4 regions of the Streptomyces sp. NPDC102270 genome follow, and region 4 is predicted to be linked to each of the others. Evidence: riboswitches for the same ligand, from Rfam matches in the RefSeq annotation. Region 4 holds a riboswitch; each other region holds the start of a gene.
What was found. A riboswitch is a leader RNA that binds a small molecule or an ion and turns the genes downstream of it on or off. The one in region 4 is predicted to bind cyclic di-AMP.

Region 1 (7,768 bases), on a different contig from region 4:
CGGGTCGGCGGTCGGGTCGGCGGCGTCGTAGCGGACGAGGTTGTCGCGGCCGGAGAGAAAGCCGTAGAGGGCCGGGCCCTCGATGAGCGCGCCGACGTGCGGGAGGACGGTCCGGGAGGCGCGCGGCATGGGCCGGCCGAGGACGCGCGCCGAGCCGGAGGTCGGTTCGATGAGGCCCATCAGCATGCGGATGGTGGTGGTCTTGCCCGAGCCGTTCGGGCCGAGGAAGCCGAAGACGCTGCCCGCCGGGACGGTCAGGTCGAGACCGTCCACGGCGAGCTGTCCGCCGCGGTAGCGCTTGGTGAGGGCCCGGGTGTGGATGGCGCTGTCACCCACACCCTCCGAAGCACCCTCGTCCGACCCCTCCGGGTCCGGCTCCGTGGCGGACGGCTGGTCCATCGGCTCCCTCGATTCGTCGTGCTCCGCGGGGGAGCTACTTCCCCGCGTCGGCCGCCTTCACCAGGGCGTCCTTGGTGACCGCGCCGACGTAGACCTTGCCGTCGTCGGTGATCAGGGCGTTGATCAGGCGGGTCTTGAAGACGGTGCCCGCACCGAACTTGCCGGAGACCTTGTCGCCGAGCGAGTCCAGGAAGCCGCCGACGTCACCGCCGACCTCGGAGCCGGACGGGACGCCCTGGCCGCCGGTGTCGAAGGTGGCTATGGAGTCCCAGCCGTCCCCGATGACGTTCAGCCCCTCGGGGCCGCCCTTGCCGAGGTCGCCGGAACCCTTGCCGAGGTCGTCGGCCGGGCCCTTGCGCAGGCCCTCGCGATGCTCGGGTGCCTTCTTGGCGTCGCCCTCCTCGACCTTCGCCCCCTTCGGCGGGGTGAAGTCGAAGGTCGAGGCGGCCGGCCTGGCGAAGCTGACCTGGGTGAAGCCCGCGTCGACGACGGCCGCGCCGCCGCTCGCCGGTGTCAGCGTGAACTTCAGCGGCAGGCCGGTCTTCGCGTCCACGGCCACGGTGATCTGACCGACCGTGGAGCCTTCGTCCTTGGGCTTGATGACCAGTCGGTAGGCGTCCCGGCCCGCGACCTGGGCGGTGCCCTCCACCGTCACCGACGTGGTCTTGTCGGCAGCCTTGAGGGCGTCCTGGGCGAGGTCCTTGGGGGTGGCGGGGAGCTCCTCCTTCTGCTTCCCGTCGCTCTCGGAGGCCGTGGTGTGGAAGACCGAGTTGGACTTGCTGTCGTAGCCCCAGACGTCCTTGCCGTTGTGGATGAGGCTGTACTCCGCCGCGTTCTCCAGCAGCGAGACCTTCTGCCTGTCCTGGCCGTCGGCCGCGACGCGCAGTGTGTGCGTGCCGGAGGCGAGCTCGGTGAGCTTGGTGGTGGGGTCGGCGGACGAGCCGTTGCCCGAGCCGGAGGGCCCGGCGGCGGAGCCGAGCGAGTTCTCCAGGCCGCCGAGGTCCGGCAGACCGAGATCGGTGGTGATCTTCACGGTGCCGGACAGCTGCTGCACGTCCGACGCGGCGATCTTCTCGATGAGTTCCTGTGCGCTGATCTTCGGCAGGTTGGGGTCGCCGGAGTCGGCGAGCGCCGGGACGAGCCCGATGGTCGCCGCCGCGACTCCCACCACCGTGGCCGGTACGACGTACCGCGCGGCCTTGCGCCGGCGCGCGGAACGCAGCTCTTCGGCGTCCGCGGCGGTCACGCTGTCGTCGGATTCGTACGGTGCCATATGTGCCTTACCTCCGTCGTCGGCGGCGGCTGTCCACTCAGATGCATCCACCCGTAGCCGCCATTCTCACCCGAATCGGTGAGGAGTGGTGTTTTCCGTGATGTCCATCTGACCAAATCGGCCATGAGAATGCGTCAGACCTCGGAGCCAACTCCGTGTACACCTGGGGTATGACACGACATGCCGACGCCCCCTCCGACCCGTAGGGGGCGTTCGCTCTGTCGGGCGGCCGGCCTAGCCCGCTCGATGCACCACCGCGTCGCACAGCTCCATCAGCGCCGCCTTCGCGTCGCACTCCCGCAGCGGTGCCAGGGCCGCGCGCGCGTCCTGCGCGTAGCGCACGGTGTCCCGGCGGGCCTGCTCCAGCGCGGGGTGCGTGCGCAGGGCCGCCAGCGCCTCCGCGAGCCGGGCGTCGTCCGTGAGGTCGGAGTCGAGCAGCTCGCACAGGGCGATGTCCTCGGCAAGGCCGAGCCGGGCGGCCCGCTCCCGCAGCCGCAGCACGGGCATCGTGGGGATGCCCTCGCGCAGGTCGGTGCCCGGCGTCTTGCCGGACTCGCGGGAGTCGGAGGCGATGTCCAGCACGTCGTCGGCGAGCTGGAAGGCGACACCGAGGCGCTCGCCGTACTGGGTCAGGACGTCCACGACGGTCTCGTCGGCGCCCGACATCATGGCCCCGAAGCGGCACGAGACCGCGACCAGGGAGCCCGTCTTGCCGCCGAGCACGTCGAGGTAGTGCTCGACCGGATCGCGGCCGTCCTGCGGCCCGGCCGTCTCCAGGATCTGGCCGGTGACCAGGCGCTCGAACGCCTCCGACTGCACCCGGACCGCCTCGGGCCCGAGGTCGGCCAGGATGTGCGAGGCGCGCGCGAACAGGAAGTCGCCCGTCAGCACGGCCACCGAGTTGCCCCAGCGGGTGTTGGCGCTGTCGACGCCCCGCCTGACCTCGGCCTCGTCCATGACGTCGTCGTGGTAAAGGGTCGCGAGGTGGGTCAGCTCCACCACTACGGCGGACGGCACCAGGCCCGGCGCATAGGGGTCACCGAACTGGGCGGCGAGCATCACGAGCAACGGCCGAAACCGCTTTCCGCCCGCTCGCACCAGGTGCTGGGCGGCCTCCGTGATGAAGGGGACCTCGCTCTTGGTGGCCTCGAGCAGTCCCTCCTCGACAGCCGTCAATCCGGCCTGGACATCGGCTTCCAGAGCCTGGTCCCGCACGCTCAGCCCGAACGGCCCGACGACGGTCACGAGGGGTCTCCTGTCTGCTGGTGTCTACTGGCGGTCACACGGAATGTCGATAGGTCGCTGCCATCACTCAAGTCAGCGTATCCGGTCACCTTTGGATCACCGATAGCGCCCGCCCCGTCCATGCCGGGCGGTATCGGATCACGGCCGGTATGTTTTCGATCATCTGATAAGAACAAATATCTACCGACTTGTACGGAATCGGCCGCCATTGCGGGACGGGCGCGGGAGCAGCGAATCCCACGGGCTGCCGGTTGAACATGAGTTGAGACTTCTTGCCCCTTTTGCACCCCTTGCACTCCAGTGTGACTTGACCCACTTGTGCTGGTGAACCGGCATGAAACCGGAATGCACTGATCCGCCTTTGCCCGTGCGCGAGTTGAGGCTTGGCGAACGCAAAGGATCAAGTACCTCAAATGCCTCCTACCAAGGTCAATAGGCACCTCATGTGAATTCGCCACTTGTTCCGGACATGTGCTCTCGCATACGTTCCCGGCCTGTCGGGCGGACGCCGAATCCTGCCACCGCCCGTACACCCACCGAGAACCATGGCAGGAGCGGGGGAACCAGGTTGACCGCCGGACCGGGCGTCTTCGGACATACCGGCACGGCTTGGGGTGAAGTCACGCCTTTCGTAGGCGTGGCCGGGCATCTCCCGCCCGAACCCGACAGCTCACCTCGCAGGCGACGGAGAGGAACTTCACCATGTCCGCTGCCGCTCAGCACCGACGTACCCGCACCAGCCGTCTCGTCCGCAAGCTCGCCGTCGCCGGCACCGGGGCCGCCGTACTCGCGCTCCCCCTCATCGGCGCCACCACCGCGTCCGCGGCCACCCCGACCGTGCAGACCGCGACCACGCTCGGCTACTCCAACACCCTCGACGGCTGGATCCGGGCCTCCCTCGCCGTCATGGCGGAGCACGGGATTCCCGGCTCCTACGACGGCATCTACCGCAACGTCATCCGCGAGTCCTCCGGCAACCCCTACGCCATCAACCTCTGGGACTCCAACGCGGTGGCCGGCACGCCCTCCAAGGGCCTGCTCCAGGTGATCGACCCGACCTTCAACGCGTACCACGTGGCCAACACCTCGTGGGACCCGTACGACCCGGTGGCCAACATCACCGCGGCCTGCAACTACGCGGCCCAGCGGTACGGGTCCATCGACAACGTGTTTGGCGCGTACTAGGAACTACGCCGCACGGAACAGTCTTTCGAGGACGACGGCGACGCCGTCGTCCTCGTTCGACAGGGTCACCTCGTCGGCCACGCCCCTGAGTTCGGGGTGGGCGTTGGCCATCGCCACACCACGGGCCGCCCAGTCGAACATGGGGATGTCGTTGGGCATGTCCCCGAAGGCGATCGTCACCTCGGGGCCCAGACCCAGGTGCCGGGCGGCCAGCGCGAGGCCGGTCGCCTTGGTGACGCCGCATGGCTGGAGTTCGACGGTCCCGGGCCCCGACATGGTGACCGTCGCCAGCGAGCTCACCACCGCACGCGCCGTGACCGCCAACTCGTCGTCGGACAGGTAGGGATGGCGCAGCAACACCTTGCTGATCGGCTCGCACCACAGGTCGTCGCGCCTGCCCACCCGTACGGCGGGCAGGGTCGGGTGGGGCATCAGATAGCCGGGCTCGATGAGCGTGAGCCCCTCGACACCGTCCTGGTCCACGGCCGCGTACACCTGCCCGACCTCGGCCTCGATCTTGCCGAGCGCGGTCTCGGCCAGCTCCCGGTCCAGGGTCACCGACCAGAGCAGCCGGTCCGCGCCGGCGTCGTACACCTGCGCGCCCTGTCCGCACACCGCGAGCCCCGTACTGCCGAGGTCGTCGAGCAGGGACCGCACTCTGGGCGCCGGCCGTCCCGTCACGACGAGATGCCGGGCTCCACTCTCCGCCACCTTCGCGAGCGCGGCCAGCGACCGGTCCGAGACGGTGTCGTCGGCGCGGAGCAGCGTGCCGTCCAGGTCGGTGGCGATGAGTGAATATGCGGTGGAGGCGGCCATGATCAGAGAATACGGATGGTTGGCCCCCGCGACTCGACGCGAACCGGACGGCTCCTGCTTTCACATCCGTTGACGGCAGTTCCGGTTCCGGGGGTGCGGCGGCGCGGGACGGCCCGCCGGTATGCGCCACGAGACCGGGCAGGCCGGGCCGGGGCATGTCCGTTGCGGCTCCGCCCTGTTGACGCGGCGGCTGGACAGGGAGCGGTGCGCAACGGCCGGGCCGCCGTGCGCCGCGTCACCATGCCTCGCCTCGCCCCCACCTGCGTCGTGCGGGCGCCCGCCACCGCACCGCGCCTCGGCGGAGCGCTACGCGGAGTCCCGTACCACCAGTTCCGTGGGGAGGATCACTCCGGCCGTGTCCTCGCCCGCGATCTGGGCCAGCAGCATGCGGACCATCTCGGCGCTGATGCGGTCGAAGGGCTGGCGCATGGTGGTGAGGGCGGGGGTGATGGCGGTGGCCGCCGGGGAGTCGTCGAAGCCGCCGACTGCGATGTCCTCCGGGACCGAACGCCCGGCCTGCTGAAGGACGCCCACGACCCCGAGGGCCATGAGGTCCGAGGCGACGAACACCGCGTCCAGGTCCGGGGCCTGGGCCAGCAGTCGGCGGGCCGCCCGTTCACCGCCGCTGCGCCGGAAGTCGCCCTCGACGACGAGCGCCGGGTCGTAGGGCAGGCCCGCCTCGGCGAGGACATCCCGGTAGCCACCGAGGCGGTCGGGGCCGCCCGGCATGTCCAGCGGCCCGGTGACCATGCCGATGCGGCGGCGGCCGCCCGCGAGGAGATGGCGGACCATGTCCTGCGCGCCCTCCCGGTCGGCGGCGGCCACGTAACTGACCTTGGTCCCCCGCCCTATCGGCTTGCCGCAGACCACCAACGGGATCCCCGCGTGGTGCAGTTCGGCCGCGACCGGGTCACCGCTGTGGTTGGAGAGCAGCAGCACCCCGTCGACGTGACCCGAGGTGATGTACCGGGTCAGCCGGCGCCGGTCGTCGTCGCTCTCGGCCAGCATCAGCAGCAGCGGGATGTCGTGCTGGGCGAGCCGCTCGGTGCAACCGCGCAGCAGGATGTTGAAGTTGGGGTCCTCGAAGAACTTCTCCTGCGGCTCGGTCAGCAGGAACGCCACCGAGTCCGACCGGCCCGTACTGAGGCTGCGGGCGTGCCGGTTGACCACGTAGCCGGTCTTCCTGACGGCGGCCTCGACCGCCCGCCGGGCGGCGGGCGAGACGTAGTGGCCGCCGTTCAGGAAGCGGGAGACGGTGCCCCGCGAGACGCCCGCCTCCCGGGCCACGTCGTGGATGGTCGGTGGCTTGCGGCGTCCGTTCGCGCTGGTGGTCATGTTCCTCGTTCGTGAAAGTGGTCCGGGGCCTCAGGCCTTGACCGCGCCGCTCATCAGGTCCAGCGACCAGAACCGCTGGATCACCAGGAAGAGCCCGATCAGCGGCAGGATCGCCAGCAGACATCCGGTGATGACCAGGGTGTAGAGCGCGGGCTGCGAGGCGCCCTGGGCGAGCAGCGTGTACAGGCCGAGAGTGATCGGGAACTTCTCGTCGTCGGCCAACATGACGAAGGGCAGCAGGAAGTTGTTCCAGATGCCGACGAACTGGAAGAGGAACACCGTGATCAGCCCGGGCATCATCATCGGTACGGCGATCCGCGAGAAGATCCTCCACTCGCTGGCGCCGTCCATGCGGGCGGCCTCCATGAGCTCGGCGGGCACGGACGCGGCGGCGTAGATGCGGACCAGGTAGACGCCGTACGGCGACAGGATCGACGGCAGCAGCATCGACCAGTACGAGTCGGCCATGCCGAGCTTCGACAGCAGCAGGTACTGCGGTACGGCCAGCACGATGGACGGCACCAGGACGCCGGCCAGGATCATCTTGAAGACCGCCTCACGGCCGCGGAAGCTGTAGCGGCCGAGCGCGTAGCCGCCGGCGGCGGAGACCGCGGCGGAGAGCAGGGCGCCGAGACCGGCGTAGAAGGCCGAGTTGGCCATCCAGCGCCAGAAGATGCCGTCGCGGTAGGCGGTGAGGTCACTCAGGTTCTGGAAGAGGCCGGTGCCGGGGGCGAGGGTGAAGGTGGAGAAGAGCTCCGACCGGTCCTTGGTCGCCGCGACGACCACCCAGGCGATGGGGATCAGGCAGTACAGCGCGCCGAGGATCAGGACGATCGTGGGCACCCAGGCGGTGCGGCCGCCCTTGGGCCTGGCGGTGAGGGTGAGGGGAGTCATGCCCGGTCCTCCCGGGTGTAGCGGTCGGAGATGCGCAGCAGGGTGAAGGAGAGGACGAACGTGGCCAGGGCCAGGACGACCGCGGTGGCGGAGGCGCCGTAGATGTCGGACTGGAGGAAGGCCTTGTCGTAGATGGCCATCAGCGGGCTCCACGAGCTGGGCAGGCCGTTGGTGAGCGGCTTGAGTGCCATCGGCTCGGTGAAGACCTGGAGGGTGGCGATCACCGAGAAGAAGAAGGTGAGCACCAGGGAGGGCATCACGATCGGGATCTTGATCTTCAGGGCGATGCTCAGATTGGTCGCGCCGTCGATCCTGGCCGCCTCGTAGATGTCCGCCGGGATCGCCCTGAGGGCGGTGTAGATGACGATCATGTTGAAGCCGGTGCCGCCCCAGACCGCGATGTTGGCGAAGGAGAGGTACAGGTTGCCGCCGTCGAACAGGTCAGGCTGCGGGAGGCCGAACTTGTCCAGCAGGTAGTAGAAGGGGCTGACGTCCGGCAGGTACAGGAAGCCCCACATGAGGGCGGCGATGATGCCCGGCACCGCGTACGGCAGGAAGATCATCAGCCGGGCGAAGGGAGCGCTGCGTGCCTTCGGGGTGTCCAGCATCAGCGCGAACAGC
Region 2 (7,768 bases), on a different contig from region 4:
CGCTTCACGGCGTTGGTCGAGCGCGCGGCCATGCCGTACGCCTCGTCGACGCGCTTGAGTGCCTGCGGGAAGCTGATCTTCTCGCGCTGGGACAGGGCGTCGATCATCGCCTCGGCCCGGTCGCCGATGCCGCGCTTGGGGACGTTGAGGATCCGGCGCAGCGGCACGGAGTCCTCCGGGTTGGCGAGAACGCGCAGGTAGGCCAGGACGTCCCGGACCTCCTTGCGCTCGTAGAAGCGGACGCCGCCGACGACCTTGTAGGGCAGGCCGACGCGGATGAAGACCTCTTCGAAGACACGGGACTGCGCGTTGGTGCGGTAGAAGACGGCGACATCGCCGGCCTTCGCGTCACCCGCGTCCGTGAGGCGGTCTATCTCGTCGGCGACGAACTGCGCCTCGTCGTGCTCGGTGTCGGCGACATAGCCGGTGATGCGCGCGCCCGCGCCCGCGTTGGTCCACAGGTTCTTGGGGCGGCGCGACTCGTTGCGCTCGATGACGGCGTTGGCGGCGGTGAGGATCGTCTGGGTGGAGCGGTAGTTCTGCTCCAGGAGGATCGTCGTCGCGTCCGGGTAGTCCTCCTCGAACTGGAGGATGTTGCGGATGGTCGCGCCGCGGAAGGCGTAGATCGACTGGTCGGCGTCACCGACGACACAGAGCTCGGCGGGCGGCAGGTCGTGCTCGCTCGGCGGCACGTCCACCGGGTGCTCGGAGGTCCCGACCAGCTCCCTGACCAGCGCGTACTGCGCGTGGTTGGTGTCCTGGTACTCGTCGACGAGGACGTGCCGGAAGCGGCGGCGGTAGTGCTCGGAGACGTCGGGGAACGCCCGGAGCAGGTTGACCGTCGTCATGATCAGGTCGTCGAAGTCGAGGGCGTTCGCCTCGCGGAGGCGCGACTGGTACATGGCGTAGGCCTGGGCGAGGGTCTTCTCGAAGCCGTCGGTGGCCTGGGCGGCGAAGTCCTCCTCGTCGATCAGCTCGTTCTTCAGGTTGCTGATCTTGGCGCTGAAGGACTTCGGGGGGTAGCGCTTGGGGTCGAGGTCCAGATCGCGGCAGACCAGGGCCATGAGCCGCTTGGAGTCGGCGGCGTCGTAGATCGAGAAGGAAGAGGTGAACCCGAGCTTCTTCGACTCCCTCCGCAGGATCCGCACGCACGCGCTGTGGAAGGTCATGACCCACATCGCGTTCGCGCGCGGGCCCACGAGCTGCTCGACGCGCTCCTTCATCTCGCCCGCGGCCTTGTTGGTGAAGGTGATCGCGAGGATCTGGCCCGGGTGGACATTGCGCTCGCCGAGGAGGTGGGCGATGCGGTGGGTGAGCACCCGGGTCTTGCCGGAACCGGCGCCGGCCACGATGAGCAGCGGGGTGCCGGAGTGCACGACGGCCGCGCGCTGGTTCTCGTTCAGCCCCTCCAGGAGCGCGGCCGGGTCCACCACCGGGCGCGGGGCGCCGTCGCGGTAGTAGGCGTCCCGGTCCGGGGGCACGTCGAACTTCCCACCGAACAGGTCGTCCGGAACGGGTTCCGGCACGTGGTCGTCCTCGGGCGGCGGCGGGGGCTCCTCCGCATGCCCGCGAGGGGCCTGGAGGTCCGCCAGGAAGCTGTCGTCAAAGAGGCTGCTCATCGCTCTCCGAGTCTAGGGTGCCCCACTGACAGCCCGCCGCCGCCCTGAGAACATCCACCCTGCCGTCACGGTCCGTGACGGGCCCCGGACCGACGTGCCGTGCCCGGAGCGCCAGGAACGGCGAACACCCCCTCACCACGACAGATCACCCCGAATCCCCGCCATGGAGCGACGCCCGCGACGAAGGTCACGAAAATGTATCGGGCATATCGACCAGCAACCTTCACATGGGCCACACCCGTTGGCTACCGTTCCGGGCAGGCCGTACGACCCCCTCCGGCGAACGTCGCCGGGCCGCACGGCCTCCGCCGAGTCCGCAGGCGCCGCCGCGCGCCCGGAGCCGGGGACCCACCGAACCCGGGGTGAATCGGCCGACTCCCGCCCACGGGAGCGCCGTAGGGCAACCCTTCCCGCCCGAACCCGACAGCTAACCCGGTAGGCGGAGCACGGAAGGAGTCGCCTCCCTTGGCGTCGCACCGCAAGTCGCGTCCCGTCGGTACGCGCGCAGCAGGCATACGGACCCCGGCCTTCGCGACGGCCGCCCTCACCTCCGTGGCCCTGCTGTCCCAGTCGGCGAACGCCGCGCCGGCCGATGACAAGCCGAGTCTCGAAGAGGTCGAGAAGAAGGTCGACGACCTCTACCGCCAGGCCGAGTCGGCGACCGACACCTACAACGCGGCCAAGGAGAAAACGGCCAAGCAGCGCAAGCAGGTCGAGACGCTCCTGGAGGACGTCGCCCAGCGCACCCAGAAGCTCAACGAGGCACGGGAGGAACTCGGTTCCTTCGCCGCGGCCCAGTACCGCACCGGTGCCGCCGCGCCCGACACGGCGACCTTCCTGCTCGCCGACACCCCGCAGGACTACTTCGACCAGACGCAGCTGATGGGCCGCTTGACGAGCCGCCAGAAGGGCGCGGTCGACGATTACGTCTCCGAGCAGTCCGCGGCGATGAAGAAGCGCCAGGAGGCCTCCCAGAGCCTTCAGGCGCTCACCGACACGCAGAGCAACCTGAGGACCGCCAAGGCGACCGTCCAGAAGAAGCTCGCCGACGCGCGCGAGCTTTTGTCGGAACTGACCGCCCAGGAGAAGGCGCGTCTCGCGGCGATCGAGAAGCGCGAGCAGCAGGAGGCGGCCCGCAGGGCGGCGGAGCTGGCGCGGCAGCAGGAGGCGGCGGAGAAGGCCGCCCAGGAGACCGCCCAGAAGGCCACCGGCCCGCAGGTGAGCACGTCGACGGCGGCCGACTCCTCGTACGCCACCAGGGCCGCCAAGGCCCTCGCCTTCGCCCGCGCGCAGATCGGCAAGCCGTACGTCTGGGGCGCCACCGGCCCCGACTCCTACGACTGCTCAGGGCTCACCCAGGCCGCCTGGAAGGCCGCCGGCGTCGACCTCCCCCGCGTCACCTACGACCAGGTCGGTGCCGGCACCACGGTCTCCCTGGCCGACGCCCAACCCGGTGACCTGGTCTTCTTCTACGACGACATCAGCCACGTCGGTCTCTACATCGGCAACGGCATGATGATCCACGCCCCCAAGCCGGGCGCGTACGTCCGCGAGGAGTCGATCTACTACGACGGTGAGTCGGGGATCCACAGCGTGGTGCGCCCCGCCTGAGGCCGTCGGGGCGGTGCGGTCGGCTCCGCCCGTACCGCGGTCAGGTCCACAGCACCGCGATGAAGATGTTGGCCGAGGTCAGCGCGCCGACCAGGCCGAACAGGCCCTTGTCCACCTTCTCGTCGTCCCGTTTCACATAGACGAGGCCGAGGATCACGATCAGCAGGGCCAGCTTCACGCCGATCTTGATGTTGTTGACGTGCTGGTCGTCGGCCTGGTTGAGGCCGACCAGGATCATCCCGGTGACCAGCATCGTCGCGGCGCCGTGCAGCATCGCGGGGACGAACCGGGCGGCGCCCTGGCCCATCGCCTTCATCTGGGTGAGGAAGCCGCCGAGCAGCGCGGCGATGCCGATGATGTGCAGGCCGACGAAGAGATGGATGAGTACGTCCATGAGGCCGGAGCCTATGCCGGAGCCCGAGGGGCACGCGCACCGGGCCCTGTGAACGGATCTCGCATATATGCGGCCTTTAGCACTCCACGCCTGCCGTGCGCTCCGGAATCCCTACTTCGGTCAGCGCACCGCGCGAAGTCGACGGCGCCACCCCGGCATCACGGTCACCTTCGGTCACCCGGCGGTCCCCTGGCGGCAGTTCCGCACAACGCGTTACCTCCCGGACACGCTCAGGTTTAGCGTCCTCCCTCAGGTGACCGGCTCCCCACCGCCGCCCGGGCCAGGGGCGGCAGTCGGCCACCACCGCCGAGAAGGTCCGGCGGCGGCCTGCTCCCCCTGTGCGGGCCGTCGCCGGACGCGCACACCGCCCCGGGCGGGTCGTACGGCCGCTCATCCCTGGCGTTCGTACGTCCCGGAGCCCCGGGGCGGGCGATCGCAGGAAAGGACGTGCAGTCCACGTGGCAGCGCACCGCAAGCCCCGCAGCCGCTCGGCCGGCGGCCATACGGTCCGTACGGCAGCGACCATCGCCCTCGCGGGGGCGGCGACCGCGACGGGCTTCGACGGGATCGGACACGCCGAGCCGCAGCTCACACCGGCGCAGGTCAAGGCGAAGGTGGACCAGCTGTACCAGGAGGCCGAGTCGGCCACCGAGAAGTACAACGGCGCGAAGGAGAAGGCCAAGGCGGCCGAGACCCGGCTGGACAGCCTGCGGGACCAGGCGGCCCGCAGGACGGAACAGCTCAACGAGGAGCGGGACGCGCTGGGTTCGATGGCCGCGGCGCAGTACCGCGGCGGCGGCCTCGACCCCGCGATGCAGCTCGCGCTCACCGACGACCCCGACCGGTACCTGGACAGCGCCGAGTTCGCCGAACGAGCCGGCAACCGCCAGGCCACCTCCGTGGCGAACGTACGCCGGCAGCTGCGGGAGATCGAACAGCTGCGCGGGGCCGCGCACATCGAGCTGGCCTCCCTGAAGTCGCGCCAGGCGGAGCTGAAGCGCCACAAGAAGACGATCACCGGCAAACTGGGCGCGGCCCGTCGCCTGATGTCCCAGCTGTCGGCCGAGGAACGGGCGGTGCTCGGCGCCGACGGGGATCGCGCCTCACGGGCCACCACGGGTGCACGCGAGGAACTGACGTCCCCCGGCGCTGCCACTACGGCGGCCCCCAACTCCCGCGCCGCAGCGGCCGTTTCCTACGCCTACGCCAAGCTCGGCAGCCCCTATGTCTGGGGTGCCACCGGTCCGGACGCCTTCGACTGCTCGGGGCTCATCCAGGCCGCCTACCGCTCGGCGGGCATCTCCCTGCCCCGCACGACCTACGCCCAGATCGACGCGGGCAGACGCGTCGCCCGCTCCGAACTCCTCCCTGGCGACCTGGTGTTCTTCTACTCGGGCATCAGCCACGTCGGCATGTACGTCGGCAACGGGCAGATGATCCACGCTCCGAACCCGTCGGCACCGGTGCGAGTGGCGCCCATCGACCAGATGCCGTTCGCGGGCGCGACGCGGGTGGTGTGAGTGTCAGACGAGCCGCCGGGCCGTCGCCCACCGGGTCAGCTCGTGGCGGTTGGAGAGCTGGAGCTTGCGCAGGACCGCGGAGACATGGGACTCGACCGTCTTCACCGAGATGAACAGCTGCTTGGCGATCTCCTTGTAGGCGTAACCGCGCGCGATGAGCCTCAGCACCTCCCGCTCGCGCTGGGTGAGGCGGTCGAGGTCCTCGTCGACCGGCGGGGCGTCGGTGGAGGCGAAGGCGTCCAGGACGAAGCCGGCCAGGCGCGGCGAGAAGACGGCGTCGCCCTCCTGGACGCGGAAGACGGAGTTGACGAGGTCCGTGCCGGTGATCGTCTTCGTCACATAGCCGCGCGCACCGCCCCGGATCACTCCGATCACGTCCTCGGCCGCGTCCGAGACGGACAGGGCGAGGAAGCGGACGGGCTGCTCGGCGTCGGCCATCAACGGGGCGCACCGGCGCAGCACTTCGACTCCTCCGCCGCCCGGGAGATGGACGTCGAGGAGAACGACCTCGGGACGGGTCGCGGTGATGACGGTGACGGCCTGGTCGACGTCGGCGGCCTCCCCGACGACCTCGACGCCGGTCTCCTCGGTCCGGCCGATCTCGGCCTGGACGCCCGTACGGAACATGCGGTGGTCGTCGACGAGGACCACGCGCACCCGGCGCTCGGCCGCGCCCCCGGTGACCTCCGTCGTGCCATTCGCCTCGTCGCTCATGACGTCTTCTCCGCCCTCTCCATCTCCAGCTCGACCTCCGTGCCGCCGCCCGGCACCGCGCGCAGCCGGGCCGTGCCGCCATGGCGCTCCATGCGGCCGATGATCGATTCTCTGACACCCATCCGGTCGGCGGGTATCGAGTCGAGGTCGAAGCCGGGGCCGCGGTCCCGGACGGACACGAAGACCGTCCTGCCCTCGACTTCGGCGTAGACCTGTACGGCGCCACCCTCGCCACCGTACTTGGCGGCGTTGACCATCGCCTCACGCGCGGCCTGCATCTGTGCGCCGGTTCTCTCGTCGAGCGGGCAGTCGCCGACGACCACGACCTCTATGGGGACGCCGTGCTTGTCCTCGACCTCGGCCGCGTTGCGCCGCACGGCGTCGCCGAGGTCGGTGGGTTCGTCGGCCTCGTCCTTGCCGGTGCCCTCGGGTTTGTAGAGCCAGGTGCGCAGGTCGCGCTCCTGGGCGCGGGCCAGGCGGCGCACCTCGCTCGCGTTCTCCGCGTTGCGCTGGATCAGGGTCAGGGTGTGCAGCACCGAGTCGTGGACGTGGGCCGCGACCTCCGCGCGCTCCTGGGCACGGATGCGCATGAGGCGCTCCTCGGAGAGGTCCTGGGTCATGCGGACGAGATACGGCCCGGCGAGGAGCGTTATCCCGACGAGGACGGCGAGGGCCGCCTGGAGGACGGAGCCGAGGTGGGCGGTGGAGCCCTGGAGGACGAAGACCCCGGAGACGCCCGCGGTGACGAGGAGGACTCCGCCCGCGGCACGCAGCAGCGTCAGGGTGCGCCGACGGCGGCCCACCTCCATCCAGCGGGCCCGGCGGGCGTTGTCCGCCTGGCGCCAGACGAGGGCGACGCCCGCGCCGACCAGAACGGCCGGCCAGAGGTAGGCCTTGGCGCCATTGCCCACCTTGACATTGCCGACGAAGACCATGGCCACGACGACCATGAGCAGCAGGGCCACGATCTGGCCCTTGTCCGGGCGGCGGGCGACCAGTCTGCGGCGGCCGTCCGGCGAGGTCTCGGTGGTGACCAGGGACGGGGGCTTCTGGCCGCCGACCCCGCCGATGCCGAGCGGCACGAAGAACCAGAACGCGGCATACAGCAACGCGCCGAGCCCGTCTGCCATGAACAGGCCGACGAAGACGAGCCGCACCCAGATCACGGGCAGCCCGAGGTGCCCGGCGAGCCCCCGCGCCACACCACCCAGCCAGCGTCCGTCACTGCTGCGGTAGAGCTTGCGCGGCGGCCGCGGTTCGACGAGGGGCGCTGCTGCGGCTTCCGGCATGCCATCGATGGTCACACGGCCGCAGTGCGGGGGCATCAGGGTTGTCCCCCGAGACTCCCCTGATCTTCGAACGGCGCGTCTTGCGAACACCTCCCTCCCCCCTCTCAGGGCCGATATCAGGGTCCGACCAGGGTCGTTCCGACTCCCGTCCCGCCCCGGCGCCCGTCACCATGGACACATGACAGATCACCAGCACGCCGTGGGCGCCGGATCCGGCGGAGGCCCGGACCCGGGCACCGGCCCCGGCGCGGGCCCGGCCGCGGGCACCGGCCGGGCTTCGGGCGCGCACGGGCGGGCGGACACGCGGAGAGAAGGAGGCACACCGGCCCCGCCCACCGTCACCCCTCAGGACACGCCCGTCGAGGACGCGCCCCCGGCGCCCCCGCGCTTCCGGCGGGACCGACGGCACAAGCTGCTCGCCGGGGTGTGCGCCGGACTCGGGCGGCAGTACGACATGGACCCGGTGATCTTCAGGATCACGCTCGCCGTGCTGTCGGCGACCGGCGGCATAGGTCTCATCTTCTACGGCTTCGCCTGGCTCTTCGTCCCGTACGAGGACGAGGAGGAGAACGAGGTGCGCAAGCTGCTCACCGGCCGGGTGGACGGCCAGGCCCTGACCGG
Region 3 (7,768 bases), on a different contig from region 4:
AGGACAACAGCCGGGCCTCCGGAGTGGGCGCAGCGGTGGCTTTGGCGCTCGGTGACGCCGACGTCGACGTGCCCGTACGGCGGTTCGGGATCCCGGAACAGTTCCTCGCGCACGCCAAACGGGGCGAGGTACTCGCCGACATCGGCCTGACGCCGGTCGAGGTGGCGGGACGGATCAGCGCGAGCCTGGCCCTGAAGGCACAGGCCGACGTCAAGGAGAAAGCTGAATGAGCACGGAGTTCGACCTCGGCAGACTCCTGGCCGAGCGCGGAGCCGAACGCTACGAGCTGCATACCAGGTACCTGAACCACCAGCTCCCGCGCATGCTGCACACCATCGGCTTCGACAAGGTCTACGAGCGCGGCGAGGGCGCCTACTTCTGGGACGCGGACGGCAACGACTACCTGGACATGCTCGCCGGGTTCGGGGTGATGGGCCTGGGGCGCCACCACCCCGTCGTCCGCAAGGCACTGCATGACGTCCTCGACGCCTCTCTCGCCGACCTCACCCGCTTCGACTGCCAGCCGCTGCCGGGGCTGCTGGCGGAGAAGCTGCTCACGTACACCCCGCACCTGGACCGGGTGTTCTTCGGCAACAGCGGCACCGAGGCGGTGGAGACCGCGCTCAAGTTCGCCCGGTACGCCACCGGGAAGCCGCGGGTCCTTTACTGCGACCACGCCTTCCACGGGCTGACCACCGGCTCCCTGTCCGTCAACGGTGAGTCCGGTTTCCGGGACGGATTCGCACCCCTGCTGCCCGACACCGCCGTACCCCTCGGCGATCTGGACGTCCTGGCAAGGGAGTTGCAGAAGGGCGACGTCGCCGCCCTGGTCGTCGAGCCGATCCAGGGCAAGGGAGTGCACGAGGCGCCGCCCGGCTATCTGCGCGCCGCGCAGGAGCTGCTGCGCCGGCACAAGGCGCTGCTCATCGCCGACGAGGTGCAGACAGGGCTCGGCCGGACCGGGGACTTCTACGCGTACCAGCACGAGGACGGGGTCGAGCCCGACCTGGTGTGCGTGGCCAAGGCGCTCTCCGGTGGCTATGTCCCGGTCGGCGCCACCCTCGGCAAGGACTGGATCTTCAAGAAGGTCTACTCGTCGATGGACCGGGTGCTGGTGCACTCGGCGAGCTTCGGATCCAACGCGCAGGCGATGGCGGCCGGGCTCGCCGTCCTGTCGGTCATGGAGAACGAGCAGATCGTCGCGAACGCCCGCGCCACCGGTGACCTGCTCAGGTCCCGGCTCGCGGCCCTGGTGGACAAGTACGAGCTGCTCGCCGACGTGCGAGGCCGGGGCCTGATGATCGGCATCGAGTTCGGCAGACCGAAGTCGCTGAAGCTGCGCAGCCGCTGGACCATGCTCCAGGCCGCGCGCAAGGGCCTGTTCGCGCAGATGGTCGTCGTCCCCCTCCTGCAGCGGCACCGGATCCTCACCCAGGTCTCCGGCGACCACCTGGAGGTCATCAAGCTCATTCCGCCGCTCGTCGTCGGGGAGAGGGAGGTGGACCGGTTCGTGGACGCCTTCACCGACGTCATGGACGACGCGCACAGCGGTGGCGGACTGATGTGGGACTTCGGAAAGACGCTGGTGAAGCAGGCGGTGGCCAACCGGTAACGGCTCCACCCGAGAGGCTTTTGCCTCTGAGGCAAGAAATTTGCCGCAGAGGCAAGTCTCCGGCTCAATGGAGGTATGACCTCCCCGGAAGCCTTCACGGAGCTGCCCTCGGTGGCTCCCCAGCTTCGCGCGCTGCGCCGTCGCGCCTCACTCACCCTGGAGGCGGCGGCCGGTGCCGCGGGGCTGTCTCCCGCCCATCTCTCCCGGCTGGAGACCGGACAGCGCCAGCCCTCGCTGCCAATGCTGCTCGCGCTGGCCCGTATCTACGGTACGACGGTCTCGGAACTTCTCGGTGAGACGGCCGCCGATCGTGACGCGGTGGTCCGCGCCGCCGACATGGAACCCACCGAGGCGGGCGGCTGGACCTACGTCCAGGCGGGTGCGGCCGGCCGTGGAATGCAGGCCCTGCGCGTGCAGGTGCCGCACGGCTCCCAGGGCGACATCGTGCGCGTGCATCCCGGCGAGGAATGGCTGTATGTCCTCAAGGGGCGGCTCAGGCTCCGCCTCGGGGACACCACGCACCAGCTCGGCCCTGGCGACAGCGCGCACTTCGACTCGCTGACCCCGCACCGCATCGCCGCCCTGGACCCCGACGGCGTCGAGCTCCTGTTCGTCCACACCCTGCTGCAGAGTCCCACGGCCACGCTGTGCCTGGGCCCCACCCCTGGAGACACGCCATGAGCGACATGGAAGAGAAGTTCCCCCGCGCCCTGTGGGTGCGCCTGATCATCTACCTCGCGGTCGGCCACGTCTTCGCGGCCTTCATCTACTTCCTCTTCGAGGTGGGAGCCGGGCAGTAGCCGCCGTACGCCTCAGTCGAGCAGCCGCTCCCGCAGCCGCTCACGGATCTCGGGGGTCAGGCCGAGGCCCTCTTCCAGATACGCCTCGACACTGCCCCACGTCTCCTCGATGGTCGCGAAAGCCGCCGTCAGATACTCGGCGCGGGCCTCGAACAGGGGGCTGAGCAGCTCCATGACCTCGGGGGAGTAGGCGTCGGCGGAGGTGCTGGTGCGCCGCACCTTGTAGCGGCGGTGCTTGGCGTTCGACTCCAGGTAGTCGGCGATGATCGCCTCACGCTCCACGCCCAGGGCGAGCAGGGTCACGGCGACGGCCAGACCCGCGCGGTCCTTGCCGGCAGCGCAGTGCATGAGAGCGGGCACGCTGTCCTCGGCGAGGGAGTGCAGCACCTGGGAGTGCTGGGCGGTGCGCTCCTTGATCATCGTGCGGTAGGAGTTGGTCATGCGCTCCGCCGCCTTGCCGTCACCGAGGAGCTCGCGCAGCTGCTCTATGTCGCCGTCGCGGACCATCTTCCAGAACCAGGTGCCCTCCGCCGGGTCGCTCAGCGGCAGGTTCACATTGGTGACGCCCGGCAGCTCGACGTCGGGGCCCTCCAGCTTCTGGTCCGCCGTGTTGCGGAAGTCGAAGATCGTGTGCAGGCCGAGCGAGGACAGGAAGGCCGCGTCGTCCTCCGTCGCGTGCGCGAGGTGGCCGCTGCGGAACAGCACTCCGTACCGCACCCGCCGCCCGTCCGCCGTCGGCAGCCCGCCCACGTCGCGGAAGTTGCGCACACCTGCCAGCTCGGGTTCGGTCGACGGGATCTGCTGCGTCACGGGGGGTCCTCCCAGCCAGGTTCCGTCGGCGCGGCTCGCCGGCGGAGGCACGCTCTCGACGATACGACATGATTCCTGGGGCAATGAGTTGTCCACAGGGCCGGCAACGACTTGTCCACAGCCGTTGCCACCAGGGCCGGTGCCCGCTGATGATGTTGGGGCCTGAGTGCACCTGTTGGCACCTGTTCGATCCTGTGAGGAAGCGCCATGCTGGAGATCGCCGAGAACGGCCGTACGTGGATTCTGTCCGGGCCGGCCAGCAGTTACGCCCTGCACCTCACCGCCGAGGACGAACTGCTGCACCTGCACTGGGGTCCGAGGATCACCCTGGCTGACGCCGAGGCCCTCGCCGTCCGTCCGCTGCCCGAGTACTGGCCCTTCGAGTCCCCGCTCGACGGACGCGAGGAGTACCCCGTCGAGGGCGGCCCCCGCTTCACCCGCCCCGCCCTGTCCGTGCGCACCGACGAGCGGCGCGGCACCGAGTGGAGCTTCGAGGCGTACGACACCGAGGGCGACGAGCTGCGGCTGCGGTTCCGCGACGGCGGGCTGGCCATCACGCTGCACTACCGGATGCGCGACGACGTCCTGGAGCGCTGGGTGACCCTGGACAACCAGGGGCAGGACCCGGTCGAGCTGCTGCGCGCCGACTCCGCCACCTGGACCCTGCCCGACCGCGAGGACGGCTGGCGGCTGTCCCAGCTGCACGGCCGCTGGGCCGCCGAGTCCCTGCTCACCCGGTCCCCCCTCACCTACGGCGAGAAGGTCATCGGCAGCCGCCGCGGCCACACCGGGCACCAGCACCTGCCGTGGGTCGCCCTCGACACCGACGCCACCGAGGAGCACGGCGAGGTCTACGGCGTCGCCCTCGGCTGGTCGGGGTCCTGGCGGATCGCCGTGGCGCAACTGCCCGACGCGCGCGTACAGATCACCGGCGGCGCCGGATACGACGACTCGGGTCTGTTCCGGCTGGCGGCCGGGGAGTCCTTCACGACACCCGTCTTCGCCGGACTCTGGAGCGACGGCGGCTTCGGCGGCGCGAGCCGCACCTGGCACGCCTACCAGCGGGCCCACGTCATCCCGCACGCGGACCAGGACCGGCCCGTGCTGTTCAACTCCTGGGAGGCCACGAACTTCGACATCTCCGAGGAGCAGCAGCGCACCCTGGCCCGGCGGGCCGCGGCGATGGGCGTCGAGCTGTTCGTGGTCGACGACGGCTGGTTCGGTGCCCGCACCAGCGACCGGGCCGGGCTCGGCGACTGGACGCCCAACCCCGACCGCTTCCCCGCCGGCCTCAAGCCGCTCGCCGACTACGTGCGCACCCTCGGCATGCAGTTCGGCATCTGGGTCGAGCCGGAGATGATCAATCCTGACAGCGAGCTGTACCGCGCCCACCCGGACTGGGTGCAGTACCAGACGGGACGGAAGCGGACGGAGTTCCGCAACCAGCTCGTACTGAACCTCGCGCGCGAGGACGTCCAGGAGTACCTGTGGGAGCAGCTCGACGCTCTCCTCTCCTCGGCCCCGATCGACTATGTGAAGTGGGACTTCAACCGCTGCTTCACGGACACGGGCTGGCCCGGTGAGTCCTACCCGCAGCGCCTGTGGGTGGACCATGTACGCGGCTTCTACACCCTCTTGGACCGGTTGCGGGAGGCCCACCCGGGCGTGGCCTTCGAGTCGTGCTCGGGGGGCGGCGGCCGGATCGACCTCGGGGTGCTCAGCCGCACCGACCAGGTGTGGACCTCGGACAACACCGACCCGCTCGACCGGCTCGCCATCCAGCACGGCTTCAGCCAGATCCATCCCGCGCGTGTGATGGCCGCGTGGGTGACCGACAGTCCCAACACCCAGCTCAACGACCGGGTGAGCTCGCTGCGATTCCGGTTCGTCAGCGCGATGGCCGGGGTGCTGGGGGTCGGCGGGGACCTCGCGGAGTGGACCGAGGAGGAGCTCGCCGAAGCCGCTCGGTGGGTGGGTCTCTACAAGGAGATCCGGCCTGTGGTGCAGCGCGGCGACCTGTACCGGCTTCGGCCTCCGCAGGGCGGGCTGAGCGCGGTGCAGTACCTCCTCGGGGACGAGACCGTCGTCCTCGCCTGGCTGCAGGCGCAGAAGTACGGCGAGCCCGTCCCCTCGCTGCGGCTGCGCGGGCTCGACCCGACAGTGTCGTACGAATGCCTCGAAACGGGCGAAGTGCACCGAGGTGCCGTATTGCTTCATCACGGACTTCGTACCGGTTTGCGCGGCGACCTCGATGCGACGGTTATCCGACTGCGTCGCATCTAGGGCTTGTGCCCGAATTGGCAGGTTCTCTCCCAACTCCTTTCGGTTTGAGGGTTCCTGTGAATTCGTGACGTGAGCAGCGTCATATCCGTGACGGTGTGTCGCCCGTCATGTTCACGTAATTCGCAGGTTTTCCAAGGGGATTCGGGTCGGGAGAAGGGCGTCCGATTCACGCAGGGTGACCGGTAATTCTCATACGGGATCAATGGGAACGCAGGCAAAGGGAACCCTTCACTTGTCCCTTTGCGTCTTGCTCGCTTACGTTCACCCCCGATCCGGTCGGACGCCCAATCCTGCCGCCGAGCGGATTCCCCACACTCACCCACCCGTGCAAGGCAGGAGCGGGGGACCCACAGGTAAAACCGCCTGTTCCGGTCTCCGGAACGGCTTGGGGTTAAGGCGCGTCCAGGCGCGTCCGGGCATCTCCAGCCCGCACCCGACAGCTCACCTCGCAGGCGCCGGAGAGGAATTCGTCATGCCCGCGAAGGGTAAGCACCGCCGTCCGAAGTCCCAGCGCTTCACCCGTTCGATAGCCGTCGCCGGAACCGGGGGCGCCGCGCTCGCCCTCCCGCTCATGGGGGCCACCGGCGCGCACGCCGCCACTCCCCAGTCCGTGTCGGAAAAGGCCGTTCAGTCGCTTCCGGTCGCGCAGAAGTCCGCCGAAAAGACGGCCGCGAAGAAGACCTCGACAGTGCGCACCTATTCGGTGCGCGTCGGCGACTATCTTTCGAAGATCGCTGATGAGCAGAACGTCAGCGGTGGTTGGAAGAAGCTGTACGCCGACAACCGTTCGGCGATCGGAGACGACCCGTCGCTGATCCATCCCGGTCTGAAGCTCTCGATCGGCAAGAAGGCCAGGACGAGCACGACGAAGACCGAGTCCTCTGCTTCGTCCTCGGCGAAGACCGAGAAGGCCGAGTCGAAGAAGTCCTCCTCGAACTCGACGGCCGCCACCCAGAGCGCCGCCACCACCAGCTCCAGCGGCTACACCCTTCCGGTCACCGGCGCCACGATCGGCACCGGCTACCGCGTGGCGGGCAGCATGTGGTCCAGCGGCTACCACACCGGCGTCGACTTCGTCGTCCCGACCGGCACCTCGCTCAAGGCCGTGGCCGCGGGCACGGTCGTCTCCGCGGGTTGGGGCGGCGCCTACGGCAACCAGGTCGTCATCAAGCTGAACGACGGCTACTACGCGCAGTACGCCCACCTGTCCCAGCTCTCCGTCTCGGCCGGCCAGACCGTGACCGAGGGCCAGCAGATCGGCCTCTCCGGCGCGACCGGCAACGTCACCGGCCCGCACCTGCACTTCGAGATCCGCACGACGCCGGACTACGGCTCCGACGTGGACCCCGTCGCCTACCTCCGCTCGAAGGGTGTCGCCGTCGGCTGACGATCCTCCTGTGCCACCGGAGGCCGGACCCCGATCCCCGGGTCCGGCCTCCGGTGTTTCCTCATGATCACTTCGTTGCGTTCTTGTGGCGGTCGCAACGTCAACATTCCTGATGATGGGCCTATTCCTGGTTTGGCCAACACTTTAGGAGTGGCTTATCTCACCGCCCGTCAAGCTCTTCTTACGGTCGCGTAGGTCACATTCGAAGGTGAATCATGAACGGCTGTGGCAGACGATTCGAAGAACGACAGCAGCTCAGTGATCGGGTCGTACGTGGCGGTGGGGGACAGCTTCACCGAGGGCGTCGGCGACCTCGGCCCCGACGGGGCGTTCGTCGGCTGGGCCGACCGGTTCGCGGTGCTTCTCGCGGACCGGCGGCCCGAGGGCGATTTCAGGTACAGCAATCTCGCCGTACGCGGGAAGCTCCTCGACCAGATCGTCGAGGACCAGCTTCCGCAGGCCGTCGAACTGGCACCGGACCTGGTGTCGTTCTGCGCCGGCGGCAACGACATCCTCCGGCCCGGTACCGACCCCGACGAGGTCGCCGAACGCTTCGAGCGGGCCGTGGCCCGGCTCACGCAGGCGTGCGGCACCGTCATGGTGACGACCGGCTTCGACACCCGTGGTGTGCCCGTGCTCAAGCATCTGCGCGGCAAGATCGCCACGTACAACGGACATGTGCGGGCCGTCGCCGACCGGTACGGGTGCCCGGTGCTCGACCTGTGGTCCCTGAAGACCATCCAGGACCGGCGGGCCTGGGACGGCGACCGGCTGCATCTCTCCCCTGAGGGGCACACGCGTGTGGCGCTCCGTGCGGGACAGGTGCTGGGACTGGAGGTGCCGGCGGATCCCGACCAGCCCTGGCCGCCGCTTCCC
Region 4 (7,768 bases):
CGCCCCGCCCCCGCCGACCCCGCCCCGGACGCCGCCACCCCACGTAACCCCCGAACGTCACCCCACGCACGCCCCCCGCACCACCCCTGCGCAGCATTCATTCCCGCCCCCGCCGTAAAATCGACCCACTGTGTCTGACTCCCTCAACGCTTCCGAAGCCCCCCGCTCCCGGCCCCCCGCCCCCGGCGAGTCCGTTCGGCATGTTCCCGGGGCGTCCGTGCGGCACAGCCGGGCCAAGGGGGAGCCGCGGTTTCCCGATGGGCCCAGTGCTGATCCCGCGGGGTCGCACTTCGAGCGGCGGATCCGGAGTTTCCAGCCGCGGCGGAGCCGGGTGACGGCGGGGCAGGCGGACGCGTTGCAGCGTCTGTGGCCCACGTGGGGGCTCGACATCGACGGGCAGCGCACGATCGACCTCGGTGAGATGTTCGGGAACGACCGTCCCGTCGTACTGGAGATCGGGTTCGGGATGGGTGAGGCCACCGCGCAGATGGCCGCCGCCGACCCCGACACCAACATCCTCGCCGTCGACGTGCACACACCGGGCCAGGGCAATCTGCTCAATCTCGCCGAGCAGCAGAAGCTGTTCAACATCCGGGTCGGCAACGGCGACGCCATCATCCTGCTGCGCGAGATGCTCGGCGAAGACTCGCTCGACGGACTGCGCGTGTACTTCCCCGACCCCTGGCCCAAGAAGCGGCACCACAAACGGCGGCTGATCCAGCCCGAGTTCCTGGACCTGGCCGCGACCCGCCTGCGGCCCGGCGCACTGGTGCACTGCGCGACCGACTGGGAGCCGTACGCCGAACAGATGCTCGAAGTACTCACCGCACACCCGGCCTTCGAGAACACCCGGACCGGCGGCGGTTTCGCGGCGCGTCCGGAGTTCCGGCCGCTGACCCGTTTCGAGGGACAGGGACTGGAGAAGGGACATGTCGTGAACGACCTGCTGTTCCGCCGCGTACAGCACGGCGACCGATCCGACCGACCCGACCAGTCCCCCACCGGCGCCTGAGCACCCCGCCCCGCCTGCGGGCGGCGCCTCTGTCTCGTTAAGGTCGATGCCGTGGCCACCTTTCCCCCGTATCCGACGTACTCCGGTGACCCCACCGGTGGCGGTGCACTGCGGCATGCGCACTGGTGGCAGCGGAAGTGGGTGCGCTACGGCGCGCTCATCACCCTCCTCACCCTGTCCGGGCTCGTCATCCTCGCCCTGGTCCGTCAACAGACCGGTACCGAGGGGTTCCTGGTCGGTCTGGGGCTCGCGGTCCTGCCCGTACCGCTGCTCATAGCCGCGTTCCGCTGGCTCGACCGCGTCGCACCGGGGCCCTGGCGCAATCTGCTGTTCGCCTTCGCCTGGGGCGCCTGCGCGGCCGCGCTGATAGCGATCATCGCCAACAGCTTCGCGACGAAGTGGATAGCGACGGCGACCGCCGACCCGTCCGGCGCGGACACCCTCGGCGCGACCGTGATAGCGCCGATCGTCGAGGAGTCGGCCAAGGCCGCCGCCGTGCTGCTCGTCTTCCTGTTCCGCAGACGGGACTTCACCGGGATCGTCGACGGCGTGGTGATAGCGGGGGTCACCGCCACCGGCTTCGCCTTCACCGAGAACATCCTCTACCTGGGCACCGCCTTCGGCACCGACCAGCTCACCGGCGACCGCGGCATCGCCTCGGTCACCGCCGCGACCTTTTTCGTGCGCGTCGTCATGTCGCCGTTCGCGCACCCCCTGTTCACCGTCCTGACCGGCATCGGCTTCGGCATCTCCGCGCTGTCGGCGGAACGCCAGCACGTACGGCGGGTTCTCGTCCCGCTGTCCGGACTGCTGCTCGCGATGGGCATGCACGCGACGTGGAACGGCTCGTCGACGTTCGGGGAGTACGGCTTCTTCGCGGTGTACGCGATGTTCATGGTGCCGGCGTTCGCGCTGCTGACCTGGCTGGTCATCTGGACACGGCAGCGGGAGCTGAAGACCGTGCGCGAGGAGCTGCCCGCGTACGCCGTCGCCGGGTGGCTGACGCCGACCGAGCCCTATGTGCTGGGCTCGATGCGGGCGCGGCGGGTGGCACGGGACTACGCCCGGCGGCAGTTCGGCGGGCGGGCCGCGGCGCGGGCGGTCTCGCAGTACGAGGCGTACGCGACGTCCTTGGCGTTCCTGCGGCGCCGGGGGCGGCTCGGGCGGGCGAACGCGGACTTCGTCGTACGGGAGCGGGAGTTGCTGCACGAGCTGTGGCGGCGGCGGGATGTCGCGCGGCCCGCGCTGGACCACGCGGCCCGGATCACGGCACCGCCGGTACCGGTGGCCGCGCCGCCCTGGCCGGTGTACGGGGCGTACGGATACGCCGCTCACCCGGCCCAGCCGACGCACCACGGCCACCCCGGCCACCCCGCCCAGCCGACGCCTCCGGTCCACCCGGCGGTGCCGTACCCCGCCTACAACCCGTACCGCACATAGACCGTGCGGCGGAGGGTCAGGCCGACGCCTCCGTCAGGCGCGTCAGCTCCTCCTCCGTCAGGGTCAGGTCGGCCACGCCCAGCAGCGCCGGCAGCTGTTCCACCGTGCGGGCTGACGCGATCGGGGCCGCGACCGTCGGCTGGGCGGCGAGCCAGGCGAGGGCGACCGTGGCGACCGGGACGGTGTGGGACTCGGCGATGTCGTCGAGCGCCGCGAGGACCTTGCGGCCGCGTTCGGTGTCCAGGTGCTTGCCGGCGCCCGTGGCCCGCGCACTGTCGACCGTCGTACCGGGGCGGTACTTGCCGGTGAGGAACCCGGAGGCGAGGGCGTAGTACGGGACCGCGGCGAGGCCCTCCCGGGCCGCGAGCGCCTCCAGTTCACCCTCGTACGTGTCGCGCGAGACCAGGTTGTAATGGGGCTGGAGAGCGACATAGCGCGCGAGGCCCTCGCGGTCGGAGAAGGCGAGGGACTCCGCGAGGCGCGCGGCGGAGATGTTGGAGGCGCCGATCGCCCGCACCTTGCCCGCCTTCACCAGTTCGTCCAGCGCGCCGATGATCTCCTCGACCGGCACCTCGGTCTTGTCGAAGTGGGTGTAGTACAGGTCGATGTGGTCGGTGCCCAGGCGCTTCAGGGAGGCGTCGGCGGCGGCCTTGATGTTCGCCGCCGACAGGCCCTGGTACTGCGGGTGCTGGCTGACCTTCGTGGCGATGACGACGTCGTCACGGTTGCCGCGGGCCGCCAGCCACTTGCCGATGACTGCCTCGGACTCGCCGCCGGAGTTTCCCTCGGCCCACGACGAGTACGAGTCGGCCGTGTCGACGAAGTTGCCGCCGGCCGCGTTGTACGCGTCGAGAACGTCGAAGGAGGTGGCCTCGTCGGCGGTCCAGCCGAAGACGTTGCCGCCGAGGGTGAGCGGAAAGACCTCGAGGTCGGAGGAACCGAGCTTGCGAAGCGGAGAAGAAGTCATGTCCTACGTCAACGCAAGCACCGGACCCCGGTCTTCCGCCACGGCCGCAAAATCGCCGTAAACCTCAGGGAGTGAGCCCCTTGCCGCGCAGCCACGCCATCGGGTCGATCCCGTCGGCCGAGCCGTTCGGGTGGACCTCCAGGTGCAGGTGCGCGCCGGTCACGTTGCCCGTGGCGCCCACGCGGCCGATGACGTCACCGGTGCCGACCTTCTGGCCGACGCTGACGCTGATCGAGGACTGGTGGCAGAACCACAGCTCGGTGCCGTCGTCGAGGGTGAGGATCGTGCGGTAGCCGTAGGAACCGGCCCAGCCGGCCTCGGTGATGGTGCCGCTGTGGATCGCCTTGATCAGCGTGCCCGTGGGAGCGGCGAAGTCGAGGCCCGTGTGGTAACCGGAGGACCACAGCGAACCGGCCTGACCGAAGGTCCCGGTGATGGTGTACGACGAGGTCGGCAGCGTGTACTGCTTGGCGAGCTCGGCCAGGCGCGCGGCCTCGGCCTTCTTCGCGGCCGCCTCCTCCGCCTTCTTCTTCGCGGCGGCGGCCTTCTCCTGGGCTTCCTTCTCCGCCTTGGCGGCGGCCGCGTCGGCCTCCTTCTCGGCGGCGTCCGCGATGGCCTGGGCGTCCTTGGTGTCGAGCTGGTCCTGCTGCAGCTCGGCCTGGGCCAGGATGCGCGAGCGCAGCGCCTCACCGGCGTCCGAGGTGCCCTTGGCGGTGTCGGCGGTGGTGGCGCCGACGCTGCTGAAGGCGCTCGTGTCGTCCGCGGCGGGGGCCGAGTCGTCCGAGATGAGCGAGCCCACGTTGGGCAGGTCGGGCATGGAGATGGAGACCGGCGGCTTGCCGGTGTTGGCGCTGGCCATCCCGCCGGCGCTGACGGCGGCTATGACACCGACGCCCAGAACGGTGGAGCTACGGGCGAACCCTCCGCCACGCTGCTTGGCGACGCGATGCCGGCCTCGTACGGGAGCGAGGGAGTCCGCGGTGGGGTTCCACTCGCCGAGCGGGGCCTCGTCGTCGGCACGGTAGCCGCCGTATACGAGGGTGTCGCTCGGGACGTACGGCGCCTCGGGGGCAGGCGGGTTGAACGCCACGTGGGCGCGCTCCTTTCCTTCCTTCTCGCCTACCGGGTTAGCTGACGGGTTCGGAGCAGGAAGGTCTCCTACGCGCGTATACCGACCGTGCTGCCACGGTGGCGTACGAGCGATTCACCCCAAGTTGGTGGTTCCCCGGTTCCCTTGCGGGATTCGGCGCATGAGCACGGAGCCGTCTCTTGTGACGGCTGGGACGACCGCGCTGCGTTATCGAACGTTAATAGACGCGGGGGCCCGATTCCAAGCTGTTCCGCTTGATCATTAACGAAATCACGCTGGACTTACGGCCCATGAACGCCTAAAAACGGGCGAGTTGACCTTCACTCAAGCCCCACACGGACATTGACGGTATGTCAGCTGTAACGCGGAGGGCGGTCACGCGCTCACCCCGCGTCACATCACGTCACGAAGGGGAAAACACTCAGGGCCGGAGTCCAGTGAACTGGACTCCGGCCCTGAGCCGTGAGTAGCGGGGACAGGATTTGAACCTGCGACCTCTGGGTTATGAGCCCAGCGAGCTACCGAGCTGCTCCACCCCGCGTCGTTGTGTAACCAGCATACGTCATCCGGAGAGTGGTCCACGCCAGGGTTGTTCTCGCCGCCGCACACCCCGGTGGGCGCGGTCCCGGCGACATGGGCGGTCGCCGCGGCGATGGCGTCCGCGGGCTCCCTCTCCCGTACGGCGGCCGGTGTGCAGCAGGGCGGCGGTGTGCCCGGGGCCCAGGCGGCCGGGTGTGGCGCAGGTCCGATCCGCCTGCCGGGAGCGGCGTACCGTGGCGCCCCTCACCAAACCAGGAGGGGACCATGGCGGCAGCCGACGAGCGACCGGTGGAGATCGGCGAGCGGGACATCCCGCTCTCCGGCGGGCGAACGCTGCGGGTGACGGAGTTCGGCAACGGCGGCATCCGGCTGGCGGTGCGGGCCGGCTCGCCCTATGTGGTGACGAGCCTGGAGCAGTTCCACGACGGGACCGTGCTGAAGCTCTCTCCCGGCCGTGAAGGGTCCAACGCCCACAGGAACTGGGTGCGGGACCAGGGCCATGGCGAGAGCGAGGACGGCGGCGGGGAGTGATCCTCGTCCGGGCCCCGATGGTGTAGCGGGCTACACCGTGCGCCCGGGGCCGTTCGTCTAGCGTGAGCCGCATGTGGAAGTCGGTGCAGCGTGCGGCGGTGGCGACCGTGCATCTGGTCGTGGCCGCGGCGATGTGCTTCGGCATGTACCTCTTCATCACCGTGCTGCTGATCGCCGCCATCGGCACGGTCGCCGTGGTCGGCTGCTGGCTGCTGCCCGAGGCCGTGCTGCTGATACGGCGGATCGCCGGCGCCAAGCGGAACCTGACCACCCTGTGGACGGGCCGGGAGATCCCCGAGGCGTACACACCGATGACCGGCACCCTGCGTGAACGGCTGCGCATCTCGGTGCGGGATCCCGGCACGCTCAGGGACCTCCGCTGGATGCTCGCCTACTATCTCTACGGCGCCCTCCTCGCCCTCGCCCTCCCGCTGTGGCCCCTCGGCCTGGTCGTCGACGGCGTGTGGGCCGGGGCGCTGCGCCGCGCCCCGGTCGCCCTGCCGCTGATCGTGCGGCTCGCGGACACCGAGGCCCGCTGGTCGACCGTGCTGCTCATGCCCTCCCCCGAGGCCAGGCTGGCCCGGCGGGTCGAGGAGCTGAGGGAGACCCGGGCCGACGCGATCGCCGCGCACGAGGCCGAACTGCGCCGCATCGAGCGGGACCTGCACGACGGCGCCCAGGCCAACCTGGTGGCGCTGTCGATGCGGATCGGACTCGCCAAGCGGGCCTACGAGCGGGACCCCGACGCCGCCCGCAAACTGCTGGACGACGCCCAGGACCAGGCCGAACAGGCGCTGACGGAGCTGCGGCAGGTGGTGCGCGGCATCCACCCGCCGATCCTCACCGACCGGGGTCTCGTCGGCGCGGTACGGGCGCTCGCCGCGAGCAGCGGGCTCGGCGTGGGAGTGGACGACGGCGGCCTGGACGAGGGCACCCGGGCGCCCGCGGCGGTGGAGGCCGCGGCCTACTTCGTGGTGGCCGAGTCGCTCACCAACGTCGCCAAGTACAGCGGCGCCGACCGGGCCGAGGTCCGGCTGGCCAGGACCCGGCGCGGTCTGACCGTGCGGGTGCGGGACGAGGGCCGGGGCGGCGCCGACGAGTCCGCGGGCTCAGGGCTGCTCGGTATGCGGCGCCGGGTCGCCGCGCTCGACGGGACCTTCGAAGTGACCAGCCCCGTCGGGGGCCCGACCGTGATCGATGTGGAGCTGCCGTGCGTGTGGTGATCGCCGAGGACAACGCCCTTCTGAGAGAGGGGCTCGTCCTTCTGCTGACCTCCTCCGGGCACGAGGTCGTGGCCGTCGTCGGCACCGGCCCCGAGATCCTGCCGGCCCTGCTCGAACACCGGCCCGACGTGGCCGTCCTCGATGTGCGGATGCCGCCCGGGTTCCGCGACGAGGGCCTGCGGGCCGCCCTGGAGGCGAGGGAGCGGATCCCGGGACTCCCGGTGCTGGTGCTCTCGCAGTACGTCGAGGAGTCGTACGCCGCCGAGCTGCTGGCCGGTGGCACCAGCGGGGTCGGCTACCTGCTCAAGGACCGGATCGGCCGGGTCGACGAGTTCCTCGACGCGCTGGAGCGGGTGGTGGCCGGCGGTACGGCGCTCGACCCCGAGGTCGTCACCGAGCTCCTGACCCGGCGCCGCGACACCCCGCTCGACTCCCTCACCCCGCGCGAGCGCGAGGTGCTGAAGCTGATGGCCGAGGGCCACGACAACACGACCATCGCCAAAACCCTCGTCGTCACCGAACGCGCGGTCAGCAAGCACATCGGCAACGTCTTCCTCAAGCTGGGCCTGCCGCCGAGCGACAGCGGCCACCGGCGGGTCCTGGCCGTGCTGGCCTATCTCGCGCACACGCCCAGGTGACGGTCAGCCGACGCCGAGTTCGGTCAACTCCCCCAGCGGCAGCGTGTGCTGGGTCTGCAGGACCTTCGCGCGCAGGTAGCGGACGTTGTGGGCGGTGGTGAAGACGCCGGTGGGCACCCGGTCGCGGACGTCGATGCCGAGGTCGCGCAACTGGCCAGCCTTGTCGGGGTTGTTGGAGAGCAGGTCGAGCTCGGCGATCCCCAGGGCCTGGAGCATCTGCGCGGCCGCCGTGTAGTCGCGGGCGTCCTCGGGCAGGCCCAGCGCGGTGTTCGCGGCATAGGTGTCGAGGCCCTGGTCCTGGAGGGCGTACGCGTCGAGCTTGTTGTA

Region 1: linked by a shared signal. The riboswitch ahead of ACIRP7_RS09500 (transglycosylase SLT domain-containing protein) and the one ahead of ACIRP7_RS12595 (M23 family metallopeptidase) in region 4 are both predicted to bind cyclic di-AMP.
Region 2: linked by a shared signal. The riboswitch ahead of ACIRP7_RS08470 (NlpC/P60 family protein) and the one ahead of ACIRP7_RS12595 (M23 family metallopeptidase) in region 4 are both predicted to bind cyclic di-AMP.
Region 3: linked by a shared signal. The riboswitch ahead of ACIRP7_RS23965 (peptidoglycan DD-metalloendopeptidase family protein) and the one ahead of ACIRP7_RS12595 (M23 family metallopeptidase) in region 4 are both predicted to bind cyclic di-AMP.

What each region holds. Positions count from the first base shown of each region.
Region 1 is NZ_JBIWLX010000004.1:360,722-368,489, forward strand. Features, by position in the region: gene ACIRP7_RS09485 (ABC transporter ATP-binding protein) at 1-399, opposite strand, end outside; gene ACIRP7_RS09490 (outer membrane lipoprotein carrier protein LolA) at 434-1,672, opposite strand; gene ACIRP7_RS09495 (polyprenyl synthetase family protein) at 1,907-2,917, opposite strand; cyclic di-AMP (ydaO/yuaA leader) riboswitch at 3,442-3,614, shown strand; gene ACIRP7_RS09500 (transglycosylase SLT domain-containing protein) at 3,620-4,102, shown strand; gene ACIRP7_RS09505 (HAD family hydrolase) at 4,106-4,918, opposite strand; gene ACIRP7_RS09510 (LacI family DNA-binding transcriptional regulator) at 5,225-6,253, opposite strand; gene ACIRP7_RS09515 (carbohydrate ABC transporter permease) at 6,284-7,147, opposite strand; gene ACIRP7_RS09520 (sugar ABC transporter permease) at 7,144-7,768, opposite strand, start outside.
Region 2 is NZ_JBIWLX010000004.1:149,326-157,093, forward strand. Features, by position in the region: gene pcrA (DNA helicase PcrA) at 1-1,619, opposite strand, end outside; cyclic di-AMP (ydaO/yuaA leader) riboswitch at 1,931-2,076, shown strand; gene ACIRP7_RS08470 (NlpC/P60 family protein) at 2,085-3,230, shown strand; gene ACIRP7_RS08475 (hypothetical protein) at 3,271-3,624, opposite strand; gene ACIRP7_RS08480 (NlpC/P60 family protein) at 4,083-5,144, shown strand; gene ACIRP7_RS08485 (response regulator transcription factor) at 5,148-5,858, opposite strand; gene ACIRP7_RS08490 (PspC domain-containing protein) at 5,855-7,183, opposite strand; gene ACIRP7_RS08495 (PspC domain-containing protein) at 7,326-7,768, shown strand, end outside.
Region 3 is NZ_JBIWLX010000011.1:104,284-112,051, forward strand. Features, by position in the region: gene dxs (1-deoxy-D-xylulose-5-phosphate synthase) at 1-230, shown strand, start outside; gene ACIRP7_RS23940 (aspartate aminotransferase family protein) at 227-1,612, shown strand; gene ACIRP7_RS23945 (helix-turn-helix domain-containing protein) at 1,688-2,293, shown strand; gene ACIRP7_RS23950 (DUF6126 family protein) at 2,290-2,412, shown strand; gene ACIRP7_RS23955 (tyrosine-protein phosphatase) at 2,425-3,222, opposite strand; gene ACIRP7_RS23960 (alpha-galactosidase) at 3,430-5,505, shown strand; cyclic di-AMP (ydaO/yuaA leader) riboswitch at 5,812-5,973, shown strand; gene ACIRP7_RS23965 (peptidoglycan DD-metalloendopeptidase family protein) at 5,978-6,892, shown strand; gene ACIRP7_RS23970 (SGNH/GDSL hydrolase family protein) at 7,151-7,768, shown strand, end outside.
Region 4 is NZ_JBIWLX010000005.1:484,342-492,109, reverse strand. Features, by position in the region: gene trmB (tRNA (guanosine(46)-N7)-methyltransferase TrmB) at 131-1,012, shown strand; gene ACIRP7_RS12605 (PrsW family intramembrane metalloprotease) at 1,064-2,452, shown strand; gene ACIRP7_RS12600 (aldo/keto reductase) at 2,469-3,419, opposite strand; gene ACIRP7_RS12595 (M23 family metallopeptidase) at 3,484-4,509, opposite strand; cyclic di-AMP (ydaO/yuaA leader) riboswitch at 4,521-4,678, opposite strand; tRNA gene ACIRP7_RS12590 (tRNA-Met) at 4,977-5,050, opposite strand; gene ACIRP7_RS12585 (hypothetical protein) at 5,314-5,580, shown strand; gene ACIRP7_RS12580 (histidine kinase) at 5,652-6,803, shown strand; gene ACIRP7_RS12575 (response regulator) at 6,791-7,441, shown strand; gene ribA (GTP cyclohydrolase II) at 7,445-7,768, opposite strand, start outside.